DNA from 2 places in the Streptomyces sp. NPDC055239 genome. Region 1 is predicted to be linked to the other one. Evidence: riboswitches for the same ligand, from Rfam matches in the RefSeq annotation. Region 1 holds a riboswitch; the other holds the start of a gene.
What was found. Region 1 has a riboswitch for glycine ahead of gcvT (glycine cleavage system aminomethyltransferase GcvT). Riboswitches for the same ligand answer to the same signal wherever they lie in the genome.
Positions count from the first base shown of each region.

Region 2: it holds a riboswitch for glycine, as region 1 does, so the genes downstream of both, gcvP (aminomethyl-transferring glycine dehydrogenase) here and gcvT (glycine cleavage system aminomethyltransferase GcvT) in region 1, are expected to answer to the same signal.

Region 1 covers NZ_JBSGRD010000012.1:290,081-293,478, reverse strand. The annotation lists gene glyA (serine hydroxymethyltransferase) at 1-512, opposite strand, end outside; gene gcvH (glycine cleavage system protein GcvH) at 536-913, opposite strand; gene gcvT (glycine cleavage system aminomethyltransferase GcvT) at 972-2,114, opposite strand; glycine riboswitch at 2,279-2,384, opposite strand; gene ACWFRJ_RS33110 (AAA family ATPase) at 2,537-3,211, shown strand; gene ACWFRJ_RS33105 (enhanced serine sensitivity protein SseB) at 3,272-3,398, shown strand, end outside.
Region 2 covers NZ_JBSGRD010000015.1:9,663-13,060, reverse strand. The annotation lists gene gcvP (aminomethyl-transferring glycine dehydrogenase) at 1-1,870, opposite strand, end outside; glycine riboswitch at 2,067-2,164, opposite strand; gene ACWFRJ_RS36225 (PRC-barrel domain-containing protein) at 2,309-2,692, shown strand; partial or broken gene ACWFRJ_RS36220 (DNA polymerase IV) at 2,605-3,398, opposite strand, start outside.

The DNA of each region.
Region 1 (3,398 bases):
ATGATCACCTTCGGGCTGCTCTCCTTGGCCAGGCGCTCGACCTCGGCCATGTCGATCAGACCGGCCTCGTCGACGTGGTACGGGACCACGTTGAACTGCTTGCCGGAGAAGTTCAGGCGCATGCCGTGGGTGAGGTGGCCGCCGTGCGCCAGGTCCAGGCCGAGGATCGTGTCGCCGGGCTTGGCGATCGCGAAGAGGGCGGCCTGGTTGGCGGAGGCGCCGGAGTGCGGCTGGACGTTGGCGTACTCGGCGCCGAACAGTTCCTTGAGCCGGTCGATCGCGATCTGCTCGGCGACGTCGACGTGCTCGCAGCCGCCGTAGTAGCGGCGGCCGGGGTAGCCCTCGGCGTACTTGTTGGTGAGGACCGTGCCCTGGGCCTCCATGACGGCGACCGGAGCGAAGTTCTCCGAGGCGATCATTTCCAGGGTGGACTGCTGACGGTGGAGCTCGGCGTCGACGGCGGCGGCGACTTCCGGGTCAAGCTCGTGCAGAGGGGTGTTGAGAAGCGACATCACACGATCCCTATCGGTATGGGTCAGCCGGTGGTGAAGGCGGTGTACTCATCGGCGGAGAGCAGGTCGTCCGGCTCGCCCGTGATGCGCACCTTGAACAGCCAACCGCCCTCGAACGGGGCGGAGTTGACCAGCGACGGGTCGTCGACGACGTCCTGGTTGGCGGCGACGATCTCGCCGGTCACCGGGGCGTAGAGGTCGCTGACCGACTTGGTCGACTCCAGCTCGCCGCAGGACTCGCCGGCGGTCACCGTGTCACCGACCTCGGGAAGCTGGGCGAAGACGACGTCACCGAGCGCGTTGGCCGCGTGCTCCGTGATGCCGACCGTCGCCACACCGTCCTCGGTGGCCGAGAGCCACTCGTGCTCCTTGCTGTAACGCAGCTGCTGGGGGTTGCTCATGACCTGAATTCTCCTGTACGCGGTGGAGTGCTGGTGAACGGGGCTGTTGTGCCGGGTGTCACTTCTGGCGCTTGTAGAAGGGCAGCGCCACGACCTCGTACGGCTCGTGCGTGCCCCGGATGTCCACACCGACACCCTCGGTGCCCGGAGCCGCGTGTGCCACATCTACGTACGCGATGGCGATCGGCTTGCCGAGCGTCGGGGACGGCGCCCCGGAGGTGACCTCGCCGATGACCTTGCCCTCGGAGACCACGGAGAAGCCCGCACGCGGGACACGGCGGCCCGAGGCGATCAGGCCCACCAGCTTGCGCGGGGGAGCGGTCTCGGCGCGCTCGGCGGCGGCCGCGAGCGCCGCGCGCCCCACGAAGGTGTCGGACTGCGAGGTCTTCTCGAACTTCACGACCCGGCCCAGGCCCGCGTCGAAGGGCGTGAGGTCCGAGGTCAGCTCGTGCCCGTACAGCGGCATGCCCGCTTCGAGACGGAGCGTGTCGCGGCAGGAGAGCCCGGCAGGGACCAGGCCGACGTGCTCGCCGGCCTCCATGAGCGCGTTCCAGAGCTTCTCGGCGTCGCCGGGCGAGACGAAGAGCTCGAAGCCGTCCTCGCCGGTGTAGCCCGTGCGGGCGATGAGGGCGGGCACGCCCGCGACCGTGCCCGGCAGGCCCGCGTAGTACTTCAGTCCCTCCAGGTCCGCGTCCGTGAGCGACTTCAGGATGCCGGGGGACTCGGGACCCTGGACGGCGAGCAGCGCGTACGCGTCGCGGTCGTCGCGGACCTCGGCGTCGAAGCCGTCGGCGCGGGCGGTGAGCGCGTCGAGCACGGTCTGCGCGTTCGAGGCGTTGGCGACGACCATGTACTCGGGGGACTCGGGGGCGTCGGCCTCGCCCAGGCGGTAGACGATCAGGTCGTCCAGGATCCCGCCGTCCTCGGCACAGATCATCGTGTAGCGGGCGCGGCCGACACCGACGGAGCCGATGTTGCCGACGAGCGCGAAGTTCAGGAAGTCCACGGCCTGCGGTCCTGTGACCGTGATCTCGCCCATGTGGGAGAGATCGAAGAGACCGGCCTTGGTGCGGACGGCGATGTGCTCGTCGCGCTCGCTGCCGTACCGGAGCGGCATGTCCCAGCCCGCGAAGTCGGTCATGGTCGCGCCGAGCGCGCGATGCACGGCATCGAGGGCGGTCAGACGGGGGGCGGTACTCATACGGGGAACTCCCAGGGCATGACGGGCGAGGTCGATCCTCCCCATCTGTCATCGGAACCTGAGAGGTTCACCACGACCCGTCCGTATGCGTCATACGTCTGTAGCAGGGGTCGTGACTTGCACCTTGGGTGGAGCCGCCGGGGCGACCCGCTTTTCAGATGTGCCTCGCCCGCGCGGTACGGGGCCTGAGAGATTCAAGGGAGGGACTTGCTCCTTCGGCGCCCCGGTGCGTCCTACGACGGCGACCGGGAACTCTCCCGCGCGGATTCAAGCGGCCTGTATGGAGTTTGCGCGCACATCATTGCACGCGCCCGAGTCACAGGGCAGTGCCAGTGCCGTAATGCTGTTGTGCCGCATTACCTTCTCTTTACACTTGGCGGGGAAGCTGCGGTAAGCAGTTACGTGACCGCTAGGGGAGGCCGATCACGGTGCGCAGGACCAGTGTCTACGCGACCAACACGGGGGTGGCCCTGCCCAAACAGGCCGCCGCCCCCACCAGGGAGAGCTGCGGCGCCCTGCCCGCGGTCGTCGTCCGCGACCTGAGGCAGCGGTCCGGCCACAGCCCGCACCGCCTCACGTTCGGCGCGGGCGACCTGATCGTCGTCTCCGGGCTGCCGGGCAGCGGCAAGTCCACGCTGATGCGCAGAGCCGTCGCGGGTTCGCGCATCGACTCGCAGGACACCCGCGACCGCTGGGCCCTGCGCATGCCGGCCCTGCTGCCGTACGCCGTCTACCGCCCCCTGGTCCGCCTCGCGCACTACGCGGGCCTGCGCGCCGCCCTGCGCTCCGGCGAGGGGATCGTGGTGCACGACTGCGGCACCCAGGCATGGGTGCGCGGCTGGCTGGCCCGCGAAGCGGTGCGGCGCGGCACGACGCTGCATCTGCTGCTGCTCGACGTGCCGCCGGACACCGCCATGGAGGGGCAGCTCTCGCGCGGGCGCGGCGTGTCGCGGTACGCCTTCGCGCGGCATCGCAGGACCGTCGGGCGCCTCGTCGGCGCCGCCGAGCGGGGCGATCTGCCGCGCGGCTGCGGCTCCGCGATCCTGCTCGACCGGACGGCCGCGAGCGTCCTGCGCGGGATCGGCTTCGGAGGCTGAGCGCCCCGCCGCGTTAGGGTCGTGCCGCAGGCAGAGCGGGACAGGGCAGGGGTTGGGCAGATGGATATTCCGGCGCAGGCGCACGCACATCCGTACGGAGGATGGCCGGGCAACGAACTCGAAGAGGTGCTCGCGGCATCACTCGGCACGCCGGGGGCGCCCCAGACGTCCGCGGGGGCCCGCATCG
Region 2 (3,398 bases), on a different contig from region 1:
CGACGACGACCTTCATGCCGGCCATCACGGCGCTCGCGGCGTTGGTGCCGTGCGCGGAGGACGGGATGAGGCAGACGGTGCGCTGGTCGTCACCGTTGGCACGGTGGTAGCCCCGTACGGCGAGCAGTCCGGCGAGCTCGCCCTGCGAACCGGCGTTGGGCTGCAGCGAGACCTTGTCGTACCCGGTGACCTCGGCGAGCCGCTCCTCCAGCTCACGGATGAGCGTCAGGTAACCCTGTGCCTGCTGGGCGGGCGCGAAGGGGTGCAGCTGTCCGAACTCGGGCCAGGTGACCGGCTCCATCTCCGTGGTCGCGTTGAGCTTCATGGTGCAGGAGCCCAGCGGGATCATGCCGCGGTCGAGCGCGTAGTCGCGGTCGGCCAGCTTGCGCAGGTAGCGCAGCATGGCGGTCTCGGAGCGGTACTGGTGGAAGACGGGGTGCGTGAGGTACTCGTCCTCGCGCAGCAGACCGGCCGGGAGCGTGTCCCCGGTCTCCGCGTCGAGCGCCTCGACGTCCGCCTCGACCTTGAACGCGGTCCAGATCGCGGTGAGCTGCTTGCGCGTGGTCGTCTCGTCGCAGGCCAGGGAGACGTGGTCGGCGTCGATCTGGTGGATGTTGACGCCGCCCTCGCGGGCCGCGGCGACGAGCTCCTCGGCCTTGCCGGGCACGCGCACGGTCAGGGTGTCGAAGTACGCGCCGTGCACGACCTCGACGCCGCCCGCGGTGAGACCCGCGGCGAGCACGGTCGCGTAGCGGTGGGTACGGCGCGCGATGGCCTTGAGGCCCTCGGGCCCGTGGTAGACCGCGTACATTCCGGCCATCACGGCGAGCAGCACCTGAGCGGTACAGATGTTGCTGGTGGCCTTCTCACGGCGGATGTGCTGCTCACGGGTCTGCAGCGCGAGCCGGTAGGCCTTGTTGCCGTCGGCGTCGACGGAGACACCCACGAGCCGCCCCGGCAGGCTGCGTGCGAACTTCTCGCGCACCGCCATGTAACCGGCGTGCGGTCCGCCGAAGCCCATCGGCACACCGAAGCGCTGCGTGGTGCCGACGGCGATGTCGGCGCCGAGCTCACCGGGCGAGGTGAGCAGCGTCAGGGCAAGGAGGTCGGCGGCGACGGAGACGATGGCACCGATCTCGTGCGCCTGCTCGATGAGCGGCTTTATGTCGCGTACGGCACCGGAGGCGCCCGGGTACTGGATCAGTACGCCGACGACACCGCGCTCGGCGACCTCGGCCGGGATGCCCTCGCTCAGATCGGCGACGACGATCTCGACACCGGTCGGCTCCGCACGGGTCTGGATGACGGCGATGGTCTGCGGCAGCGTGTCGGCGTCGACAAGGAAGACGCCGTTCTTGACCTTGCCCATGCGCCGCGACAGGGCCATGGCCTCGGCGGCGGCGGTCCCCTCGTCGAGCAGCGAGGCACCGGAGGTGGGAAGGCCGGTCAGCTCGGCGACGACGGTCTGGAAGTTGAGCAGGGCCTCGAGGCGACCCTGGGAGATCTCCGGCTGGTAGGGCGTGTACGCGGTGTACCAGGCCGGGTTCTCCATGACGTTCCGCAGGATCACGGGCGGCGTGAAGGTGCCGTAGTAGCCAAGGCCGATCATGGAATCGAGAACCTGGTTACGGTCCGCGAGGGAGCGCAGCTCGGCCAGGACCTCGGCCTCGGTGCGCGCCCCGGGCAGGTTCAGCGCCTCGGCGTTCTTGATCACATCCGGTACGGCGGCGGCGGTCAGCTCGTCGAGCGAGCCGTACCCGACCTGCGCGAGCATCTTGGCCCGTGCTTCCACATCAGGGCCGATGTGCCGCTGCTCGAAGGGGATGCCCTGTTCGAGCTGGGAAAGCGGGATGCGAGGGGTGGCGGTCATTGCGGAGGCCTCCTGGTCTGACGCGACCTGCGAGGGGCACCACGGCGCGGGTACCCGGACGGCCTCCCCCTCTGTCATCTCAACCTGAGAGTTTCACCGGTCCACGCCCCACGAGGGAGCCGTCCCGGCTTTCACCGTCGGTGAGGAAGGGTTTCGAACGTGCCCGCCCGACGCCCGCCCTACTTTCCAGAGTGACCTCGTCCGTGCGGTACAGGGGCCTGAGAGATTCCGGGGAGGAGTTGCTCCTTCGGCGCCCCCGGTGTGTCCACCGGAGAGCTCTCCCGCACGGGGTCAGCAGCCATGCGCCAGCCTACCAGCGAGGTCTGCGGCCGATCCCTCGAGTGGCCGCCTGCCCCGAAGTGCTCTTTCGTAGTGATTACGAACGAACAAGGATGAGTTGTGCCCCACTTCGACAAGTCTCGACCAGTTGGAGGGCCCGTGCAGACCGATATCGATCCGCGCAACCTGATCGGCCGGAAGGCGTTCGACCGGAACGGGGCCAAGATCGGCACGATCGACGAGGTCTATCTCGACGACGCCACCGGCGCCCCGGAGTGGGCGGCCATACGCACGGGTCTTTTCAGCAGGGACGCGTTCGTGCCCCTGGAACCCAGCGAGCTCACGAGCGACGGCACCCTGCGCATCCCCTTCGAGCGCTCCCTGATCAAGGACGCTCCCGATTTCGGCGTGGGCCGCCATCTCTCCCCCGAGCAGGAACTGCAGCTCTACCACCACTACGGCCTGGACATCGCGCCCCCACCACAGGCACCGCCACCACCGGACCAGGACTTCGGCACCATCGCGGGCCAGGAGGCGCCCTGACCCTCGCCGGTCACCCCGGCGACTCCACAGGTATTGGCATCACTGCGGCTCCGGTTCCGGCTCCGGCTCCTCTGGAGCGGCCACCAATGGCAAGGGCTCCGCGGGCTCGAGCTCCGGATCATCGGTCCTGAACGTCCGCACCCGCCCCGGCACCGACGACTCCGGCGTCTCGAAGCGGACCGTCACCCGCCCCAGGCCACTCCCCTGCACCCACCCGTGCCCGAACGCGGCATGCCGCACATCGTGCCCGGCAGCCCACCGCCGCTCGGTCGGCACCACGGGCACGACGGCCACGACGGGCGTCACGACCGGCACCTCCACCGCGTCACCCACGGCCTGCGCCGCGATCTCCCCGGCCGGCTCCCTCTCCGCTTCGGCCTCAGCGGCCTCGGCGGCCTCAGCCGCCTGCGCCTGCGCGAAGAGGTCCTCCTGCGTGTAGTCGGCGAGCCCCGTGACGCCCACGCCGAGGAGCCGCACGCCTCCGGTGGTGTCCACGGCCTCGAGGAGCCGCGCGGCGGCCTCCCGCACCACCCCGGCGTCGTCCGTCGGCCCGCGCAGCGTCTCGGAGCGCGTCAGCGTCGAGAAGTCGAACCGCCGCACCTTCAACACGATGGTCCGCCCCGAGTGCCCCGCCGCCCGCAGCCGCTCCACACACCGGTCGGCGAGCCGCGCCACCTCGCCCCTGACCCGAACCCGGTCATGGATG